3 regions of the Actinoplanes oblitus genome follow, and region 3 is predicted to be linked to each of the others. Evidence: riboswitches for the same ligand, from Rfam matches in the RefSeq annotation. Region 3 holds a riboswitch; each other region holds the start of a gene.
The links. A riboswitch is a leader RNA that binds a small molecule or an ion and turns the genes downstream of it on or off. The one in region 3 is predicted to bind cyclic di-AMP.
Positions count from the first base shown of each region.

Region 1: linked by a shared signal. The riboswitch ahead of Actob_RS05445 (C40 family peptidase) and the one ahead of Actob_RS31665 (LysM peptidoglycan-binding domain-containing protein) in region 3 are both predicted to bind cyclic di-AMP.
Region 2: linked by a shared signal. The riboswitch ahead of Actob_RS01765 (coiled-coil domain-containing protein) and the one ahead of Actob_RS31665 (LysM peptidoglycan-binding domain-containing protein) in region 3 are both predicted to bind cyclic di-AMP.

Region 1 is NZ_CP126980.1:1,210,174-1,217,231, reverse strand. It holds gene Actob_RS05485 (MDR family MFS transporter) at 1-1,115, shown strand, start outside; gene Actob_RS05480 (antibiotic biosynthesis monooxygenase family protein) at 1,184-1,498, shown strand; gene Actob_RS05475 (GAF and ANTAR domain-containing protein) at 1,585-2,421, opposite strand; gene Actob_RS05470 (hypothetical protein) at 2,797-3,003, shown strand; gene Actob_RS05465 (DUF1360 domain-containing protein) at 3,000-3,521, opposite strand; gene Actob_RS05460 (DUF6158 family protein) at 3,550-3,891, opposite strand; gene Actob_RS05455 (hypothetical protein) at 3,890-4,321, shown strand; gene Actob_RS05450 (DUF3817 domain-containing protein) at 4,343-4,666, shown strand; cyclic di-AMP (ydaO/yuaA leader) riboswitch at 4,845-4,992, shown strand; gene Actob_RS05445 (C40 family peptidase) at 5,115-5,978, shown strand; gene Actob_RS05440 (sigma-70 family RNA polymerase sigma factor) at 6,053-7,054, opposite strand.
Region 2 is NZ_CP126980.1:382,360-389,417, forward strand. It holds gene Actob_RS01755 (glycoside hydrolase family 65 protein) at 1-2,042, shown strand, start outside; gene Actob_RS01760 (coiled-coil domain-containing protein) at 2,107-3,144, opposite strand; cyclic di-AMP (ydaO/yuaA leader) riboswitch at 3,150-3,281, opposite strand; cyclic di-AMP (ydaO/yuaA leader) riboswitch at 3,490-3,628, shown strand; gene Actob_RS01765 (coiled-coil domain-containing protein) at 3,682-4,665, shown strand; gene Actob_RS01770 (hypothetical protein) at 4,669-5,037, opposite strand; gene Actob_RS01775 (TetR/AcrR family transcriptional regulator) at 5,128-5,733, opposite strand; gene Actob_RS01780 (ABC transporter permease) at 5,921-6,814, shown strand; gene Actob_RS01785 (ABC transporter ATP-binding protein) at 6,840-7,058, shown strand, end outside.
Region 3 is NZ_CP126980.1:7,007,045-7,014,102, forward strand. It holds gene Actob_RS31645 (glycoside hydrolase family 43 protein) at 1-1,215, opposite strand, end outside; gene Actob_RS31650 (hypothetical protein) at 1,484-2,242, shown strand; gene Actob_RS31655 (transcriptional regulator) at 2,244-2,582, shown strand; gene Actob_RS31660 (hypothetical protein) at 2,646-3,239, opposite strand; cyclic di-AMP (ydaO/yuaA leader) riboswitch at 3,467-3,642, shown strand; gene Actob_RS31665 (LysM peptidoglycan-binding domain-containing protein) at 3,641-4,195, shown strand; gene Actob_RS31670 (GDSL-type esterase/lipase family protein) at 4,360-5,598, shown strand; gene Actob_RS31675 (chromosomal replication initiator protein DnaA) at 5,804-6,646, shown strand; gene Actob_RS31680 (hypothetical protein) at 6,835-7,058, shown strand, end outside.

The DNA.
Region 1 (7,058 bases), 4.0 Mb from region 3:
ACACCCGGGTCAACCACCGGATCGACTGGCCCGGCGCGGTCGCCCTGATCATCGGCCTGGTGCCGCTGCTGACCGTCGCCGAGCAGGGCCGCGCCTGGGGCTGGGACTCCGGTCGCTCGATCGCCTGCTACGTGCTCGGCGCGCTCGGCCTGATCGGTTTCCTGCTGGCCGAGCGGGCCTACAAGGATGAGGCCCTGCTGCCCCTGCGACTGTTCCGCAACCGGACGATCGCCGTCGGCACCGGCGCCAGCACGATCCTCGGCATCGCGATGTTCGGCGGCCTGATGACCGTGCCGCTGTACCTGCAGATCGTCAAGGGCTCCTCGGCCACCATGGCCGGTCTGCAGATGATCCCGTTCGTGTTCGGCATCATGTCCGGCTCGATCATCTCCGGTCAGCTGATCGCCCGCACCGGCCGCTACCGGATCTTCCCGATCGTCGGCAGCATCTTCATGGTGCTCGCGCTCTTCCTGTTCTCGCTGGTCGGCGCGGACACCCCGCTCTGGCGGACCATGCTGGTCATGGTGCTGATGGGCCTCGGCCTGGGCGGCAACATGCAGCCGATGATCACCGCGGTGCAGAACGCGGTCTCCCCCCGGGAGATCGGCGTCGCCACCGGCGCTGTCACCTTCTTCCGCTCGATGGGCGGCACGCTGGGCACCGCGGTCTTCCTGTCGGTGCTGTTCAACGTCCTGCCCGGCAACATCAACGACGCGTACACCGACGCCGGCAAGAGCGACGCGGCGTTCCAGGCCGCGGCCCAGGCCCACCCGGACCAGGTGCAGCAGCTCCAGGTCGCCATGAAGTCGGCGCTCAGCGACACCTCGGTGATCAACAAGTTCGTCGACGGGCTCACCCACCCGTTCAAGGTCGGCTTCTCCGACAGCGTGCACGTCGTCTACCTGATGGCCTTCTTCATCATGCTGGTCGGCCTGGTGGTGGTGCTCTTCCTGCCGGAGATCCCGCTCTCCATGCGCTCGGCCCAGCAGCAGCGCGCCGACGACGCGGCGCAGGCGGGGCAGAGCGCCGGCGTTCCCGGTCCGGGCTCCGGCCCGGTCGCCGACGACGACAACCAGGCGGGGGTCAAGGCGGGCAGCGAGGGTTCCACTCACTGACAACCGCTTACGGTACGGACGGCAGCGCGCCGCCGTCCGTACCGGTGAGCACGCGTTAGCGTGACCGCATGGCTGTAGTAAAGATCAACGCGATTGAGGTCCCCGAGGGCGCCGGCCCCGAACTGGAGAAGCGCTTCGCCGCCCGGCACGGCGCTGTGGAGAACGAGCCCGGCTTCCTCGCCTTCGAGCTGCTGCGCCCGGTCGCCGGCGACAACCGCTACTTCGTGTACACGAAGTGGGAGTCGGAGGAGGCGTTCCAGAACTGGTCGCAGGGCGGCGCCCGGGCCGCCCACTCCGGCGAGCGGGCCAAGCCGGTGGCCACCGGCGCCAGCCTGCTGGAGTTCGAGGTGATCCAGCAGGTCCACAAGGAGACCGGGGCCTGACGAGCACACCGACCGGCCGGGCGTGACGCGCCCGGCCGCCGTCCGCCGACCACGCCGGGGCCACGGCGTGGTCGGCGGCGCCGGCCCTAAGCGCCCGCCCGGTTCCGGGCCGCCGCCGAGACCAGGCGCTCGGCGACCACCATCTGGTCCAGGCCGAGCCGCTGGGCGCTGTCCCGCAGGATCCGGTGGGCCTCCTGCACCCCGCACCCGCGCTGCGCGATGATCACCCCGACCGCCCGGTCCACCGCGGCCCCCTCGGTCCGGGTCTCCCGCCGATGCAGCTCACCGAGCAGCAACTCGGCCTGCCCGGCCACCGCCATCGCGGTGAGCAGCAGATCCGGCTCGATCTCGCCGGGCCGGCCCAGGCAGACGCTGAGCGCGCCGACCGCCGTGCGCCGGACGTCCAGCGGGATCGCCGCGACCGCGCCGATCCCGTCCGCCCGGGCCGCCGCGGCTAGCTCCGGCCACCGCTCGTCGGCACCCAGGTCGTGCGTGGTGACGAGGCTGCGGGTCCGGGCGGCCTCCAGCCCGGGGCCGCTGCCGTCGCCGTACTGAAGCCGATCTGACGTCTCACCGGCGGACCCGGCGGCCGCGACGGTGACCGGGCCGCCCTCACTGATCAGCGCGACCGCGCAGCGGGTCGTGCCGGGCAGCGCGCCGGCGATCAGCGCGGCCAGCCGGTCGAGCGCCTGCTGGAGCGTGTCGGCGCTCAACAACCGCACGGTGACCTCGTGCAACAGGCCGGCCAGTTCGACCGGGTGCGGGGCACCGGGACCGAGCAGATCGGCGGCGCCGTGCCGGGGCCGGCCACCGGCGACGAGACGGCGGGGCCGGCCGGGCGCGGTCACCCCACCGGGGGTGGCGCGTCGGTGGGACCGGGTGCCGCGCTGCGCGGCCGGTACGCGACGTTGCGGTACAGACACTCGACGGATACTGCCATGTCGATTCCGGGAAGGCGCGGTTCGGTGCCCCGATCGGGGGGTGTTGTCCGTTTAAACCCTCTGCGCCGGGAACGCTCAAAAACGCCTGAGCCGGCGAAACGGTACGGCCCCCGGCGAACCGGGGGCCGAACGAAGTAGATGCCGGTGTGCAGGTCGCCTCGCGGCGAGTGGCTCAACACGGCTCCAGCCGAACGGTATTCCGTGCAGGCGATGGGTGAGGCCCGGGGACACTGGGCACACCGGCATCCGTTCACAACCTTCGGCATCCGCCCACGATTCCGGTAGCTATTGTGACCTGGCTTACAGTCGCCGAGCGTCCCGCGTTTGCCCGGCCGGGCCCCGGGTACCCCACCCGCCGTGACCGACGAAACCACCGGGGACGACGCCCGCCTGACCACCTTCCTCGACGACGCGTACCGCGCCGAGGAACGGATGAGCAGCGGTGACCTGCAGCGCCGGGCGATCGCCGAGGACCTGCCGGCCACCCTGCTGACCCGGATCGACGCCCTACCCGAGGGCGAGTATCTGCAGGACGAGGCCGAAGAGGCGCTGCGTACCCTTTAGCTGCCCTCCGCCTTCTCCTTGGCCATCGAGTAAGCCATCTGCAGGAAGTCCGAGGCGGCGGTCGCGGTCAGCGCGGTCGCCACCAGCCGGGTCAGCCGGGGCGCCAGCACCAGCCCGCCGGTCATCCCGGTGGCCACCCACGCGGCCAGGCAGAACGGGCAGGTGAGCAGCTCACCGATGCCGTGCTTGACACTGCTGCCGGAGTCCCGGACCTCCTCGTTGAGCTCGGCGGCTCCGGCCGGTTCGGTGTATCGGGTGAACGGCGCCCGCAGCGGGCTCGTCACCGCGTCCTTGGCGACCAGCCGGCTCAGCTTGTGGGTGGCGATCGAGATCAGCACCACGTCGGCCAGAGCCGGGCGTTCCGGCGGTGTCCGGCCGGTCATCTTGGCGGCCACCGCCAGGCCGGCCGCGAGCGCGCCGTAGGCGCCCATCGCGACCAGATAGCCGGCCATCGGCCGGTGCTCGTGCGGCGCGTACGCCCGGGCCGTCTCGGCGACCCGGGCCTGCAGGCTGGTCATCTAGGGGGTCCTTTCCACACCGGGCGGGTCAGAAGTCCTGGGTGAGCCGGGCGGGGTCGATCTCACGTCCCGGATATCGCGCCATGTACTCGGTCTCCAGCTCGGCGGTGCGCCGGAAGTGGTTCTCCAGCGCCGCGTCCGGACCGTGCCGCAGGGTCTGCAGCCGGGTCCGGTACAGGCTGGCGAGTTCGCGGAACAGGGCGTCGTCGGGCAGACCCACCGGGTCGACCCCGATCTCGAAGTCCACCGGCTCGCCGCCGGAGGATCCCGGATCCGTCATCGTGTACCTCCGCTGTCTCATGAGCCGCTGTTCGTCCAGGGGCTTGCCCGTGCGGGCGACCGCCAAACCCGCCGGTAGGCTCGGGTGCATGAAAGGGCTGTGGACCCCGGCATGGATCGCCCGGCACCTCCTGGCGCTGGTGCTGACCGCGGGTTGTCTCGGTCTCGGCTGGTGGCAGTTCAGCCGGGCGACCGGAGGTAACTCGCTCAGCTGGGGCTACATGTTCGAGTGGCCGGTCTTCGCCGGCTTCGTGGTGTTCATCTGGATCCGCGAGATCCAGCTGCACCGCCGCAAGCTCGGGTCCGCCGGCGAGCCGGCCGACGAGTCCGCGGCGGCGCCCGCCCCGGAGCGCGATCCGGACGCCCCGGTCGCCCTGGGCCGCCCGGTCCGGGTCGCCGTGCGGGCGGCCGAGCCCGGTGCGGCCGACCCGGAGCTCGACGCGTACAACGACTACCTGGCCTGGCTGGCCGAGCACCCCGGCGCCCGGCCGGCCGACTACCCCGGCCGCATCGTCAAGTAGTAGAAGCAGAAGGAGACCCCCGTGCAGGGCGCCCTCACCCGTTACCGGACCATCGCCTGGATCGTCGGCGTGCTCCTCGTCGTGCTCGTGCTGGTCGGCATGCCGCTGAAGTACCTGGGCGACAACGCCACGCTGGTGGCCCTGATCGGCCCGCTGCACGGCTTCCTGTACATGGTCTACCTGCTTCTCACCTTCGACCTGTCCCGGCGGGTCCGCTGGCCGTTCGGCCGGATGGTCGTCGTGATGCTGGCCGGCACCATCCCGTTCTTCTCGTTCTGGGCCGAGCGCCAGGTCACCCGGCACTGGATGCCGAATGCCGCACTCGAGCCCGCGCTGAAGGATTAGTAGGATCGTCAGCGTCGAAATAACGCTCAGCGCGGATCGAATAACAGCCGGTTATCGGGATTTACTTCGCAAGACCGACGATTGGAAGAAATCACTCGGCGAGGTCTTGATTTTGTTTTCTTCCCCGATAAGTTGATGCGGTTGGTCCGGTCCGCAGCCACAAACCCTCCGATGGCGCCGGCCAACGCCGCCGAATCCTGAACGACACCCCCGTCGTTCGTGAACCGGGGAACCATCTCCCGGGGGTGAATCCGCGCCGCGCGCGGTAGGGCCTTCTTCCGAGCCCGAACCCGTCAGCTAACCCGGTAGGCGGCCAAAGCGGAAGAAAGGCCCCTGACCAGTGCCACACCCCCGTACCAGGCTCCGGGCGCTGGTGGTCGCGCTGACCGCACTTGCGATCACCACGTCGGGAGCTGTGGCCGCCCACGCGGCTCCGTCCGAGAGCGATTTGAAGAAGCAGATCGACAAGGCTTCGGAGAAGCTCGAGGACGTCACCGAGACGTACAACAAGACGCGTCTCGACCTGAAGAAGACCAAGGCGGACGCGGTGAAGCTGTCCGCCTCGCTGAAGCCGGCCCAGGCGGCGCTCGCCCAGGCCAGCGCCAAGATGTCGACGATCGCCACGTCGCAGTACATCACCGGCCGGGTCGGCCCGATGACGGTGCTGCTCAGCGGCAAGCAGGGCGAGCTGCTCGACCGGATGGGCTACCTGGAGCAGATCACGCTGTCCAACCAGGCGGACATCGACACGTACACCGAGACCACGCAGACCTTCGCGCAGAAGCAGGCGGCCCTCAAGACCACCGAGCAGAAGCAGAACCTGCAGATCCAGGAACTGGACGCGCAGAAGAAGAAGATCAAGAAGGACCTGCAGAAGCTGTATGACATGCGCGAGGACCTCTACGGCAGCGCCACCGAGGACACCGGCTCCTACACCGGCTCGATCCCGAACATCGCGGGCTCGGCCGGCAAGGCGGTCGCCTTCGCGTTCAAGCAGGTCGGCAAGCCGTACGGATTCGGCGACGCCGGTCCTGACTCGTACGACTGCTCGGGCCTGACCATGGCGGCCTGGGCGGCGGCGGGCAAGTCGCTGCCGCACAACGCGGCCGCCCAGAAGGGCGCCGTGCGGATGTTCAGCGACAAGAGCCAGCTCAAGCCGGGCGACCTGGTGTTCTACCGGGGCGGCGGGCACGTCGCGCTCTACGTCGGCGACGGCAAGATCATTGACGCGCCGTCGGCCGGCCGGGACGTGCTGTACCGAACGATCAACATCATGACCCCGGACAGTCCCGGGTACGGCCGCGTGTCGTAAGGCACCCGGACGTGAAGGAGGCCGGCACCCCGCGGGGTGCCGGCCTCCAGTCGTTATCCGGGGGGAAGGGATTGTCAGGCGGCCTGCAGGCCCTCGGCCCGGGCCAGCTCGCGCAGCCGGCCGAGCGCCTGGATCTCCAGCTGGCGGATCCGCTCCCGGCTGAGCGAGAAGCGCGAGGCCACCTCGGTCAGCGAGTGCTCGCGGCCGTCCTCCAGGCCGTAGCGGGCCCGCATGATGCCGGCCGAGCGGTCGTCCAGGTGGTTGAGTAGGCCCTCGATGCGCTGGCGCTCCAGTGCGCTCAGCACGATCTCCTCGGGCGACGGGGCGTCGCTGTCGGCCACCAGGTCACCCAGGTTGGTGTCGCCGTCGTCGCCGACCGGGGTGTCCAGCGAGACGGTGTCCTGAGCCCAGCGGGTGAGCTCGTTGACCCGCTCCACGGTCACGCCCAGGGCCGCCGCGACCTGCTCCGGCTCCGGGTCGCCGCCGAGCTCACGCACCAGCTGGCGGGTGACGTTACGCATCCGGTTGACGTCCTCGACCAGGTGCACCGGGAGACGGACGGTGCGCTCCTGCTGGGCGATCGCCCGGCTGATCGCCTGGCGCACCCACCACGTCGCGTACGTCGAGAACTTGTAGCCGCGCTCGTAGTCGAATTTCTCGACCGCGCGGACCAGGCCGGTGTTGCCCTCCTGGATCAGGTCGAGCATCGGCATGCCCGACCGCACGTAGCGGCGGGCGATCGAGACGACCAGGCGCAGGTTGGCTCGAATGAACAGGTCCTTGGCGCGCTGGCCCTCGGTGACCAGTCGCTCCAGCTCCTCCCGGCTGACGCCGCGACGCTCCTCGCCCTGCTCGAGCAGGTGCTCGGCGTAGAGGCCCGCCTCGATCGCCTTGGAGAGCTCGACCTCCCGCGCGGCGTCCAACAGCGGCGTCCGGGAGATTTCGTGCAGGTAGACTCCGACGAGGTCGCGCTCCTCGGCAACCTGGTCGGTACGCATCACGGTGTTCTTCTCCACGTTGCCCACGGTCCCCTCATTGCCGTCACTAACCCTGTTACGGGCATTACCTGCGTCCATCAGC
Region 2 (7,058 bases), 3.2 Mb from region 3:
ACGAGCGCTGCCTGGACCTGCGCGCCGGGACCCTGGAGCGGGTGGTGGAGTGGGTCTCCCCGTCCGGCCAGGGCGTCCGGGTGCGCACCGTGCGCCTGGTCTCCTTCACTCAGCGGGCGGTCGTCGCCTTCCTCTACGAGGTGGAGCCGCTGGACGGCGCGGCCCGGCTGATCCTGCAGTCCGAGCTGGTGGCCAACGAGCAGCTCCCGCCGATGAGCAAGGACCCGCGGGTGGCGGCGGTGCTGGAGCACCCGCTGCAGGCCGAGGAGATGCTCGAGCAGCGGTCCGGCGGCCTGCTGGTGCACCGCACCAAGGTCAGTGACCTGCGGATGGCCGCGGCCATGGAGCACCTGGTGGAGACGCCGGGCCGGCACGCGATCACCACCGAGGGGCACGGCGACTGGCTGCGCACCACGGTGGCCTGCCGGCTGGAGCCGGGGCAGAAGCTGCGGGTGGTCAAGCTGGCGGCGTACGGCTGGTCCAGCGTGCGCTCGCTGCCCGCCCTGCGCGATCAGGTCGGCGCCGCGCTGGCCAGCGCCCGGCTGGACGGCTGGGAGGGCCTGGTCCAGCAGCAGCGGGAGTACCTCGACGCCTTCTGGGACCACTCCGACGTGCGCGTCGAGGGTGACCCGGAGGTGCAGCAGGCGGTCCGCTTCGGTCTCTTCCACACGCTGCAGGCCGGTGCCCGGGCGGAGAAACGCCCGATCGGGTCCAAGGGCCTCACCGGTCCCGGGTACGACGGCCACACGTTCTGGGACGCCGAGACGTTCGTGCTGCCCGCGCTCACCTACACCCAGCCCTCGGCGGCGGCGGACGTGCTGCGCTGGCGGCACTCGACGCTGGACCTGGCCCGGGAGCGGGCGCAGACGCTGGGCCTGCAGGGTGCCGCGTTCCCGTGGCGGACCATCCGCGGCCAGGAGTGCTCCGGGTACTGGCCGGCCGGCACCGCGGGCTTCCACATCGCCGCGGACATCGCCGACGCGGTCCGGCGCTACGTCCAGGCCACCGGCGACTACGACTTCGAGCGTGAGGTCGGCCTGGAGCTGCTGGTGGAGACCGCCCGGCTGTGGCGCTCGCTGGGCCACCACGACCGGCACGGGCGGTTCCACATCGACGGCGTCACCGGGCCCGACGAGTACACGGCCGTGGTGAACGACAACATCTACACCAACCTGATGGCGCAGCAGAACCTGATGACCGCGGTGGAGGCCTGCAAGCGGCATCCGGACCTGGCGCGGCGCTTCGGGGTCGACGACGAGGAGGCGGCCTCCTGGCGGGACGCGGCGGCGGCCGTGCACATCCCGTACGACAAGGAGCTCGGCGTCCACCAGCAGTGCGAGGGCTTCACCCGGTTGCAGGAGTGGGACTTCGAGAACACCCCGCCGGAGGGCTACCCGCTGCTGCTCAACTACCCGTACTTCGACCTGTACCGCAAGCAGGTGGTCAAGCAGGCCGACCTGGTGATGGCGATGTACATCCGGGGGGACGCGTTCACCCCGGAGGAGAAGACCCGGAACTTCGCGTACTACGACGCGCGGACGGTCCGGGACTCGTCGTTGTCCGCCTGCATCCAGGCGGTGATGGCGGCCGAGACCGGGCACCTCGAGCTGGCCCACGACTATCTGGGCGAGGCCGCCCTGATGGACCTGCACGACCTGCACCAGAACGCGCGGGACGGCGTGCACGTGGCGTCGCTGGCCGGCTCCTGGATCGCACTGGTGGCCGGCCTGGGCGGGATGCGTGACTTCAACGGCCAGTTGTCGTTCGCGCCGCGGCTGCCCAGCCGGATCAACAACCTGGACTTCTCGCTGCTCTGGCGGGGGCTGCGGCTGCGGGTCAACGTCACCGCCGAGGAGGTCACCTACTCGCTGCGCAACGGCGGCGGCTCGGCCCGGCTCACCCTGCTGCACCACGGCAAGGAGATCGAGGTCACCCAGGTCCGCCCGGTGACCATGGCGATCCCGTCGGCCGGGCCGGCCGGCCCGGCACCGGCGCAGCCGGCCGGGCGTGCCCCGGTGCGGCGCGCGACGCCGCACCACTGAGACACCACGAGAGAACGGCCCCCGCCCGGACGGGTGGGGGCCGTTCTCATCAGGACTGACGTGACTACAGCAGCGACACGTGCACGTGGTCGGTGTGATCACTCGGACCGTGGTAGGCGTGCCAGTTGTTGGTCGCCGGGAACCAGATCTGCTTGTACCAGATGACGTAGTAGATGCCGAGCCGATCGGCGTTGCGCACCAGGAACGCGGTGAGGTCGTTGCCGTACCGCATCATCTTGGCGTTGCCGGTCGCCGACGAGAAGCCACTCTTCTGCAACGACCAGTCGCAGGCGCGGCCCTTCGGGTGCTCGAACGGGCCACCGTCGCGGTGGCAGCCGACGAACATGTTGAAGCCGGCCTTCTTCACCTCCTTGTAGAGGTGCAGGGTGCGCTTGGTGATGCAGCCGTCGGTGGTCGGGTCGTCCTGGTTGCAGGACTCCGGCGAGAAACCGCCGTCGGAGTTGCGCGGTGCCGGGGCGGCGGTCGGCGACTTGGCGTCGACGAACCCGGCGGTGATGGTCTTGTTGATGCCGGTGCCACCGCCGAGCAGTTCGAGCTGGTCCTCGGCCGAGTCGTGCAGCTTCTTCTGCACCGAGAGCTGCTGCTCCTGGTTCTTGACCTCGGCGTCGAGCCGGGTCTTGTCCGCGGTGATGTCCTGCAGCAGGGTGTTCAGCTCGTGCAGTTTCTCGTCGTGCAGCTTGTTGATCTCCTCCAGGCTGACCGCCTTGTCCAGGAAGTCGGCGGAGTCGCTGGCCCGCAGCAGGAAGCTCAGCGAGCTCAGGTTGCCGACCTGGTACTGCTGCTTGGCGATCGCGTTGACCTCGGGGACCAACTGGTCGCGCCGAGCCTCGGCGGTCTTGATCTGGGCGGCCAGCTGGATCTGGGTCTTCTTCGATTTCGCGACCGCTGCCTTGGCGTTCACGAACCGGCGGTTCGTGGCCTCGATCTGGTCGGAGAGGTCGTCGCTCGCCTCCCCTTCCTCAGCGGTCGTGCCGCTGCCTCCAGGGGCAGCGTGTGCCGGGGTGATCGGGGCCACGAATATGGCGGCGGTCACCAGCGGCGCCAGGGCAAGCGTCAGCCACCGGCGGGGACGTGCGGTCATCAACAATCCTTCCTTGTCACCGCCGACCGGGTTAGCTGACGGGTTCGGGACGGAAGCTATCCCTACCGCATGACGCGGATTCACCCCACCTACCTGGTTCCCCGGCTCACCTTTCGGTGATTAGGCGGCGGCCTGCCGGCAACTCGGGGGCGGTGCCGTCCTGGCAGGACCGGCGGCAAGCTTACCTGAGATAGCACGGGACATCAGGGTCCGGAAAAGGGCCAAAATAGTTACCGCACAACGACTTTCCGTAAGCGCATCACGACTGGTGACTGCGCCGTCGCGATGGGTGTGAGAACTGTCGATTCGTCGATCCGCTGAGGTATGGTCGTCCCGGTTCCCAGCCGGGAACCGCCGCCTAATCGCATAACGAGCGAGCCGGGGATCCATTTTTCTTCCGGGGCGAATCCGCATCCCGCGGTAGGGACCTTTCCTTCATCCCGAGCCCGTCAGCTAACCCGGCCGGCGGCCGACGGGAGGAAACAGCCAGTGCAGCATGTGACTGCGCGGCGACGATGGGCTGCCTTTCTAGCGCTCGTGGTCGCCGCATGTGGGATCGCCGGGGTCGCCGGACCGGCAGCCGCGGCGCCCCGGCCCCTGGCCGCGCCGGGGGAGTCCGGTGACGACGGCGAGGGTGGCAAGAAGGCCATGCTCGACAAGCTCGAAGAGGCCTCCAAGGGCTACCTGGCGGCCAAGGCGAAGCTCGCGAAATCCAAGCAGCAGCAGACCCAGCTGGCCGCCGAGCTGAAGAAGCTGGACGCGGCCCTCGGCCCGCAGCAGGTGACGCTCAACAAGTACGCCGAGCAGGCGTACACGATGGGCCGGCTCGGCCCGATCAGCGCGCTGCTCGGCGCCGACTCGTCGGCCGGCTTCCTGGACCGGGCCCAGCTGCTGACCACCGTGGCGGCCCGGCAGAACCAGGCGATCGCCGACCTGAAGAACACCCGGACCGACCGGCAGACGGCCAAGACCGGGATCGACGCGGCCATCATCGACCAGCAGAAGCAGGTCAACGTGATGGCCAAGCGCAAGGCGCAGGCCGAGAAGGCGCTCAAGGACGCCGATCAGGGCGACGCCGCCGATGACGACTCCGGCGGGGGCAGCAGTGCGGACGCCGACAAGCCGAGCGGCAACCTGGACGGCAGCTGCGTGCCCGACCCGACGACGGACGGCTGCATCAGCCCGCGCCTGCTGTACGCGATGAAGCAGGCGCAGAAGGCCGGCTTCACCCGCTACGTCGCCTGCTACCGCCCGCAGAACAGCGGGGAGCACCCGAAGGGCCGGGCCTGCGACTTCGCCGCCGACAAGAACGGTTTCGGCGGGGTGGCGACCGGGGCCAGCAAGACGTACGGCACCAACCTGGCGAACTACTTCATCCACAACTCGGACACGCTCGGCGTGCTCTACGTGATCTGGTTCAAACGGATCTGGTTGCCGAGCAGCGGGTGGAAGTCGTACAGCGGGGCCGGTGGCACGCCGTCGACCGACCACACCAACCACGTGCACCTTTCGGTGACGTAAGTCTCAGATCGGGAGCAGGCGGTGTCCGGCCATCTCCAGTTCGCCCTCGTGCCGGACGTTGACCGGGGTGCTCAGGCCGGACGCCGCGTCGTGCAGGACGACCGAGGCGCCGTCGATGCGATAGGTGCCGATCGCCCGCTTCCGGCGGCCGGCCACCTCGCCCGCGTACGTCCCGTCGGTGCGCAGCCGCAGCTCGACCGTGCCGTCCGGGCTGCGCCAGGCGCCCACGACGGCCGCGCCGGTCACCACCGTGGGCCGCGCCGGAACCGGCCCGAGGCCGGTGTCCGGCGTGCGGGCCATGGCGATGGCGAGCATGGCGGCGGCGTCCAGGACGGTGGTGTCGACGCGGGGGGCGTGCGAGAAGTGCTGCATCGGGCCGGCTCCGAGGGGTGGGTGGCGGGAACGCCCTTTCCCTTCGGTCCGGCGCCGGGCCGGTGCAGCACTCCGCCGGTTGCGACCCGGTTATTTCCCGGCGCCGGCCTTCAGCGCGCCGAGCACCGAGGCGGCCAGCTTCTCCAGGTAGTCGTCGCTCATCGGTTGCCGGGAGACGGCCAGCCGCCAGTAGAGCGGGCCGAGGATGAGGTCGACCGCCACCTCCGGATCGGTGTCCTCGGGCAGCTCGCCGCGGGCGATGGCCTGGCCGACCAGTTTCTCGCCCACCGACTGCTGGTGGGTGCGCAGCACCCGTTGCAGGGTCTCGGCGATCTGCGGGTTCCGCGCCGCCTCGGCCATCAGGTCGGGAATGATCTGCGAGGCCACCCGGTGTTGCAGCGCCTTGCTGACGATCATCATGAGCAGGTCCAGGTCGCCGGCGAACGAGCCGGTGTCCGGAAGTGGCACCTTGCGACCGGCGACTTCCGTGATGATCTCCAGTACCATCTCCAGCTTGTTGCTCCAGCGCCGGTAGATGGCGGTCTTGCCGACGCCGGCACGCCGGGCCACGGCCTCGATCGACAGACGGCCGTAACCGACCTCTGCCAGCTCACTCATGACCGCGTTACGGATAGCCACGGTGATGTCGTTGCGGAGCACCGCCGCTCCGGCAGGTGCGCGTTTGACTGTCGCCACCCGGTAACTATAGCGCTACGACGTAACGGTTGCGTTCCGCCGTTTGGTCGGCTACCGTTCCTCCCACGTCGATACGAACCCGTTCCATCGGCGTCGGCGGACGCCTGTCATGCTGCTAGCTGTGTTCGAAGGCAAGTCACCCGAGTCCGCCGCCTACCATGGGCCGACGAGATCGGAGCACCACTCGATGCCAGAGACGGCGGTTGCCGATGCCGCTACCGGCGTTCCCCTCCGGGAGCTCGCCCGACGGCACGGCCTCACCTCTTCCGGGCGGCGGCTCGGCCTGCTGGAGTACTCCCGCAAGCTGTGGGCGTACCGGCACTTCATCGCCGCCCACGCCAAGGCGAAGACCTCGTCCACGCTGGGTAACACCAACCTCGGCGCGCTCTGGACGGTGCTGACGCCGGCGCTCAACGCCTTCGTCTACTACATCATCTTCGGTGTGGTGATCGGCACACGTGGCGGTGTAGCCAACTTCATCGCGTACCTGTGCATCGGCGTCTTCGTCTTCCAGTTCACCCAGTCGTCGGTGCAGAACGGCATCAACGCGATCACCGGCAACCTGGGCCTGATCCGGGCACTGCACTTCCCGCGGGCCAGCCTGCCGCTGTCGGTGGCCCTGGTGGAGATCCGCAACTTCCTCACCGCGATGGTCGTGCTGCTGGCGATCGTGATCGTCAAGGAGCCGGTCAACCTGGAGTGGCTGCTGATCATCCCGGCGATCATCCTGCAGTCGATCTTCAACATCGGCCTGGCGCTGGCCTGCGCCCGGCTCGGATCCAAGCTGCGTGACGTCAAGCAGCTCATCCCGTTCGTCATGCGGTTCTGGCTGTACGGCTCGGCGGTGCTCTACCCGGTCACCCGGTTCACCGAGCACCTGCACGGCTGGAAGCTGTTCGCCGTCGAGCTGAACCCGCTGCTGGTCTTCATCGAGCTCTACCGGCACTCGCTGATGGAGAACGTGACACTGGCCGGCAGCCCGACCCAGCTCTGGATCGAGGCGATCATCTGGTCGCTGGTCGTGGGCTTCGCCGGCTTCGTCTACTTCTGGCGCGGAGAGAAGGGTTACGGCCGTGGCTGACAACGAGCTGGGGCAGGGCGCGAACATGACGGCGGCCGACGAGCGGGTCCCCACCGTCATCGCCGACAACGCCCACGTGATCTACAAGATCCACGGCTCGGCCGGCGGGCAGCAGCAGAGCCCGCTCGTGAGCTTCAAGCGGATCGTCACGCGGACCAAGGCGGCGAACGTCCGCGAGGTGCACGCGGTCAAGGGCGTGAGCTTCGTGGCGTACAAGGGCGAGGCGATCGGCCTGATCGGCAGC
Region 3 (7,058 bases):
CTTGTGGAAGGTGGCATCGGCGGCGAAGGTGCCGGTGCCGTCGTTGGCGGCGAGGACCATGGCGTAGTTGTAGTGGCGCAGGTAGCGGTCCGGATAATTGACCGAGCGGAACGAGACGCCGGACGCGTCGGCCAGGCCGGGCACCAGAGTCCAGAGCTGATCCTGGTACGGGTCGAACGGGTAGGCGTCGATGCGGCCCACATTGTCGGCGTGCCTGATGTAGCGGTCCGGGAAGTTGTACGACTTGACCCGGTTCCAGGTCGGCGTGCCCCATGTCGCGGTGAGGTTCGACAGTTCGGTGGCGCTGATCGGGACGATGCCGCAGTGCTTGGCATTGAGCGGCTGGGTGTACGCCCGGTCGTTGAGCAGCGTCCACGAACCGCCCGCGACGTCGGTGGTCTGCCAGCAGAAGAACCGGCCGTTCGGGCTCCACGTGTCGCCCCACATGTGCCAGGTGTTCGACGTGTTCGACTTGCTGATCTGCGGGGCTTCGACACCGCGGCCGGGCGTGATCGCGCCGGTGTAGACGCCGAACGAGCCGGCGTTCAGCGAGGAGGATCTCGTGCCCAGCAGCGTGCTGTTGGTGTTGTTCTTGTAGTACATGTAGTTCACGCCGCCGACCGTCACGAACGAGCCGTCGATGGCGTCGTATCCGGGATCGTAGAAGACCGCCGGCGACCCGGCGGTCACGAAGTCGCCGGTGTAATTGACCATCAGGACGTTGTGGCCGGTGCTGTTCACCGCGGAGTAGACGATGGCGTACTGGCCGCGGGACGCGTCCCAGAACGCTTCCGGCGCCCAGGCGTGGGTGGCCATCGAGTGCACCTTGAGCAGCCGGTAATTGGTGAAGGTGCGCAGGTCGGCGGAATCCCAGACGTGCAGGTACTGGCTCTGGTACGACCAGTCGGTGCCGTTCAGGTCGGTGGCCAGGACGACGAAGGTGCCATCCTGTTTGCGCAGCAGGAACGGGTCGCGTAGGCCTTTGCTGCCGAGCGTGGGGGTGGCCACGGCGTTGTTCTGGTTGAGCGGCGTCCAGTGCAGACCGTCGCCGCTGACCGCCAGGTGCAGGCCGTAATTGGCGGCGGTCATCGACGGGGACTCGGTGAAGTACGCCATGGCGTAACCGGAGTAGGTGGCGGCGCGGGCGCCGGCGGGCAGCAGCAGGGCGCCGGCGGCGGTGCCACCGACGGCGGCGAGCAGATCGCGTCGCTTCATGAATGCTCCTTCGAGGCTGTTAGCGCTAACAATTGCGCGCACACGGGGAGGTGCCGGAGTGAAGGCATGCCGGGGGCGACCTGGGGGATGGAGGCGCCCGGTGTTCGAAGTTTCTGAATGATTGCGCTCAGCTGACAACCCTGTCAAGAACAACGCCGCCCGGCTCGATCCCCCGCCTGGAGGGCCCGGAAGCGGCAACGGACGTTGACGTGGCGGCGCGGACCGTTCACTCTGTAATGCAGAGTTTTCTGCATTGCAGAGGAGAAGGATGAGTACCGACGCCCCCGACGCCGCCGCCGTACTGGCGGAGATGAACGCGCTCAGATCCAGGAGCCGGCGACTGGCCCACGGCGGCCTCTGGCTCCCGTCCCTCGTGCTGGCGGCGTTGCCCCTGCTGAGCATCGCGCTCTACCGGGACCCGTTCTCGTCGATCTCCGATACCGGCGGCGTCATCGAGTACCCCTATTGGGCCGGGCTGCCGGAGCGGCAACGTGCCGGCCTGGGTTCCTACCTCTTCTGGCTGGTGGCCGCGCCGCTGGCGGTCGGTCTCGTCGCGCAGTGGTACCGCCACCGTGAACGCCGGCATGGGGTCCGCGTGCACTGGCGCGTCCCGGTGGCCGCCGGGGTGGCCGGGCTGCTCTGCCTGCTGGCGCTGTTCGCCGCACCGACCGGACGGCACGGACTCGGCTCGGCCCCTTACGCACTGTCGTGGTGGCAGGGCCTGCTCACCCCGCTGCTCATCGTCGCCGCCGTGACGGTCGCCCTGGGTGTCGTCGAGCGCAGCACCGGCATCATCGTCTCCGGCGCCTGGATGGCGGCCCTGGCCTGGCAGTTCTGCGCGACCGGACGCGTCGGAGGGCTTCTCGGCTGGCAGTCGTGGGCGCTGGGTGGCGGCTCCGGACCCGCGCTGGGTGGCCAGCTGACACTCCTCGGCCTGGACCGTCCCGCGCCCGCCCTGCTGCTGATCAGCCTGCCGCTGGCCGTGGTCGGCGCCTACCACGCCGGACGCGCCCGGAAAGCCGGCTGAGATGGACGAGACACCGCCACACCCGGCAGTCGGGCTCGACGACGTCACCCACCAACGCGTACGCCTGGGCGTGCTCGTCATGCTCGCCGAGATCCCCGAGTGCGCCTTCGCCACCTTGCGGACCGAACTCCGGCTCACCGACGGCAACCTCAACCGTCACGTGCAGGTGCTCGTCGATGCCGGTCTGGTCACCCTGACCAAAGGGTACGAGGGCAACCGGCCCCGGACCTGGGTCAAACTCACCCGTGAGGGTCGCCGCGCACTCCGCGCCGAACTCTCCGCGCTGGAGCAACTCACCGCCCGCCTCAAAGCGGCCGATCTCGACGATCACCCGTCCTGACTCCGCACGCCGGGTTCGCTGCCGCGGGGCGCCGGGGGACGGCGCCCCGCGGGGCATCCCGGGTCAGTTGCGGCCGACCGCCGCCGGCAGCTCGAGCACCGCGAGGTCCTCGTGCGCCGCCGCCCCGGCCGGCGCCGGATGGGCTCGATGGTCGTCCGGGCGGTACGTCGTTCGCCCCAGGGGGTTGCCCTGGCCGGTACCCCCGGGGTCCCGGGGTGCCATCGGCTCGATGTCGGCGAAGGTGTAGCACGCCTCGTCGTCGGTGGCGTCCGGGAGCGGGTCGATGCTCAGCCGGGCGGGCCGGCCGGCCGCGTCGGTCTCGAACCCGATCACGGCGTCCGGCCCGGCCGTGTCGACCTCGGCGAGCAGCTCCGCGATCGCCGGGAAGTGCGTGACGCCCGGGTCGACCTCAGCGCCGACCGGCTCGCCGGTGGCCACCTGGCCGTCGACGGTGATCCGGAACCTGCCGATCAACGCACGCTCGCCGCAGTTCGAGGTGAGGACGTAGGTGTAGGCGCCGGGCAGGTTCGCGGCGGCCGCGTGGACGGCGTCACGGGTGGCTGTCGCCGTACCGGAAAGGGTGTTGCCGCACGCGGAGAGCGTGAGCGCGGCGATCGCGGTGAGCAGAGCGGTCCGGCGCTGTGGGGAATCGGCCATGCGCTGTCCGACGCGCCGTGAGCGGCAGCGGTTCCGCCCGATGTGCCGGTCATGCGGCATGCCGGGGAGACGGGCGGATGACCGTTTTCGGAAATGCCTCGCTTTCCGGGGCAGGAACAAGATCAAATCGGGCGAATACCGTGAAGAACGTCACTATGGGACATCGAAAACTTGGCTGACCGACCCGGGGTGTGGTTACCGTCGATCGTCCCGCGATGGCGGGCACTGTGGACGGACCGCCGAATCCTGCCGCCGATCCACAGACGCGATGAGACGGCAGGAGCGGGGGACCCACCGTTTCCGGCGCTGACGACAGCGCCTCGGGGTGAAGCCGCGTGTGATGCGGCCGGGCCGATCTGCCCGAACCCGACAGCTCACCTCGCAGGCGTGGAGGATCATCCATGTCTCGGATCGGTAGACGAACGCGCCTTGCTGCCCTCAGCCTGGTGGCCGCCGGCGTGACCGGAGCGGGCGTACTGCTCGCCCCGGCCTCCCCGGCGATGGCATCCAGCGTCAACTGGGACGTGGTCGCCAAGTGCGAATCGGGCGGCCGCTGGCACATCAACACCGGTAACGGGTATTACGGCGGCTTGCAGTTCAGCCGCAGCACGTGGAAGGCCAACGGCGGGGGCAGGTACGCCTCGACCGCGGACAAGGCCAGCAAGGCCGAACAAATCAAGATCGCCGACCGGCTGTACGCGAAGCGCGGGCTGAGCCCGTGGCCGGTGTGCGGCAAGAAGTCCGGCGTCCACCACAAGGCGACGTCGCACGGCTCGAAGGCGAAGAAGAAGGCCACGTCGTCGGGCCGGACCTACGTGGTCAAGTCCGGTGACACGCTCGCCAAGATCGCCCGGAAGTACCACGTCAAGGGCGGCTGGCGGACGCTGTACCAGCTCAACAAGGGCAAGCTGAAGAGCCCGAGCCGGATCCACCCGGGGCAGCGGATCCGGCTCTGACGATCGATGTCGTCAGGCGACGGCGGTCAGGCGGGGCGGAAAAGCACCGCCTGACCGCCCGGACCACCTGCCCACGCGGTGATTCGCGTCCTTGCTGACCACATCCGCAGCACTGCGGATGTGAGGATGTCCGGCGGAACGCGGGTCGGGCAACGGGGGAACAGATGCGGTGGGATGGTGCGGCCGGGCTGGCCGGGGGCGTGATCCTGCTGCTGGCGGGGTGCGGCGCGGTGTCCGCCTCGCCCCCGGCAACCGTTGCCGGCTCGGTTCCGGCATCCCCCTCGGCCGGCGCCGCGGCGGAGGGCTGGGTCGCCACCTGGGGTGCCGCGATGACCGACGGCGGGCAGTCCTTCCACCGGCAGACCGTCCGGCAGATCGTGCACACCAGCGTCGCCGGCGACGGGGCACGGCTGCGGCTCTCCCACGCGTTCGGCACCACGCCGCTGGTGATCGGCGGGGTGCACGTGGCGCGGCGGGCCACCGGGAGCGGGATTGAGCGGGCGACCGACACCGCGGTGACGTTCGGCGGGAAGGCCACCGTGACCATCCCGGCGGGCGGCTCGGTGACCAGCGACCGGGTGGACTTCGCGGTGCCGGCGGACGCGGATCTGGCGGTCAGCGTCTACCTGCCGGCGACCACCGGCGAGACGACCCGGCATCCGCTCGCCACCCAGCACACCTACATCGGTACGGGCGATCAGCTCACCGCCACCACCGTGTCCGGCGCCACGACGTCGAGCAGCTACTTCTTCCTGACCGGCCTCGACGTGTTCGACAGCGGGGCCGACGGGACGATCGTGGCGTTCGGGGCGTCGATCACCGACGGGCTGGGCTCGACGGTCGGGGCCGCCCGCCGGTGGCCGGACCTGCTCGCCGACCGGCTGCGGGCGGACGGCCGGACGATCGGCGTGGTCAACACCGGGATCAGCGGCAACCGGCTGACCGCCGACGGCCGGGACGGGCGGGGCGAGAGCGCGGCGCACCGCTTCGACCAGGACGTGCTCCAGCGCACCGGGGTCCGCTGGGTGATCATCTCGGACGATCCGCTGAACGACCTCGGCAGCACACACCCGCCGGCCACCGACGAGCTCATCGGCGCCTATCGGCAACTGATCGATCGCGGTCACGCGGCCGGGATCAAGGTGATCTGCTCGACGCTGACGCCGTTCCACGGGGCCGCATACTGGTCGAGTGCCGGGGAGCGGGGCCGGACCGCGGTGAACGCCTTCGTCCGGGGCGCCGGGAGCGGCTGTGACGCGGTGCTCGACCAGGACACCGCGACGCACGATCCGGCGGCACCCACCCGGTACCTGCCGGCGAACGACTCCGGCGACCACCTGCACCCTGGCGACAAGGGCATGCAGGTGATCGCCGAAGCTGTCGACCTCGACTGGCTGGACTGAGCCAAACAGTCCCACTCAGGAAGCTCGACCTGCGGGAATACGCTTTCCGAAGGAAACTCCACGGTAGCGATCCGGGTACGTCGATGCCGATCGGCCGGCACCAGCCCCGAAGGGCAGCGGGGTATCGGGTTGAACCGGAACCGTCACACGCCGGTACTCCTCGATGTCTTCCATCCGTCCGCTCGAGCGACGAAGCAGGTGCACCATGACGTACCCGGACCCGACCGGCTACCCGTCCCCGGCTGACCAGAACGGCTGGCCGGCGCCGAGACCCCGCTCCGCCCCGCCGGAGGAGTACTCCGCGTCCCATCCGGCGCAGCCGCCGGGCCCCTTCCCGCCCACGCCCCAGCAGTATTCGGGTGGCTCCTATCCGCAGCCCGGCTCGGCTCCCTATCCGCAGTCCGGCGCCGCTCCCTATCCGCAGCCGGCAGCTGCTTCTCACCCGCAGCCCGGCGCCGCTCCCCACCCGCAGCCCTTCGCCGCTCCCCACCCGCAGCCCGGCGCCGCTCCCCACCCGCAGCCCTTCGCCGCTTTCGACCAGCAGCAGCTCGGCTCGCCATGGCAGTCCGACAACCCCCCGGCGAGCCAGTACCCGCAGCAGTTCAGCGGGGCGGCGGCTGACCAGTACCCGCAGCGATACAGCACTCCCCCAGCCACCCAGTACCCGCACCAGTACAGCGCGCCTCCTGCCGACCACTACCCGCAGCAGACCAGCACTCCCCCGGCCAACCTCTACCAGCAGGGCGCCCATCCGGCCGCGCCCGGCCCGTATGGGCAGCAGCCGGGCCCCTCACCCGCGCCGTATCACCAATGGACCGCCGAAGGCGACAGATCCGACCCGGTGCAACAGCAGATCAAGCGGGCCGAGGCCGCCGCCCAGGGCAAGCGCGACATCACCGTCGGCGCCATCTGGCTCGGCGCGGGCATCTTCATCACGCTCGCCACGATGGCCTCGGGCGCCGCGGTCTACGTGGTGGCGTGGGGCCCGATGCTCTACGGGCTCTACCGCGTGATCAAAGGCATCCTCGCGGTCCGCCGGACCCATTGACCCCGATTTTCTACGATCTGGCCCTCCTCCAACCGCACCAGCCCGCTCCCGTGGCTAAGCGCACGGTGATCCCGGCGCGAGACCGCGAGGCCGCGCCGGGCTGAGCTGGCCGGGCCCACCGGCCCGGTCCGACGGGAATCGGCTGAATGGCTGGTCACGGGCTTGCCGGGGTGGGAAATACTCGCCGGGTGATGAAGATCCACTCGACCGGCGGCACGGTGACCTATCGGCTCCGCCGCTCGGGAATGGTGCTCCGGATGCTGACGATCGCGCCGTTGGTGCTTCTCGTCGGGTCGGGCCTCGCCTTCGCGCTGCTCTCATATCTGGGAAAGTCCGCGCATTTCGGGCGAGCCATGGCAGACATCGCTCCTTTTCTGGCGCTTTCGCTGGCCGGCGCCACGGGTTCGACGGT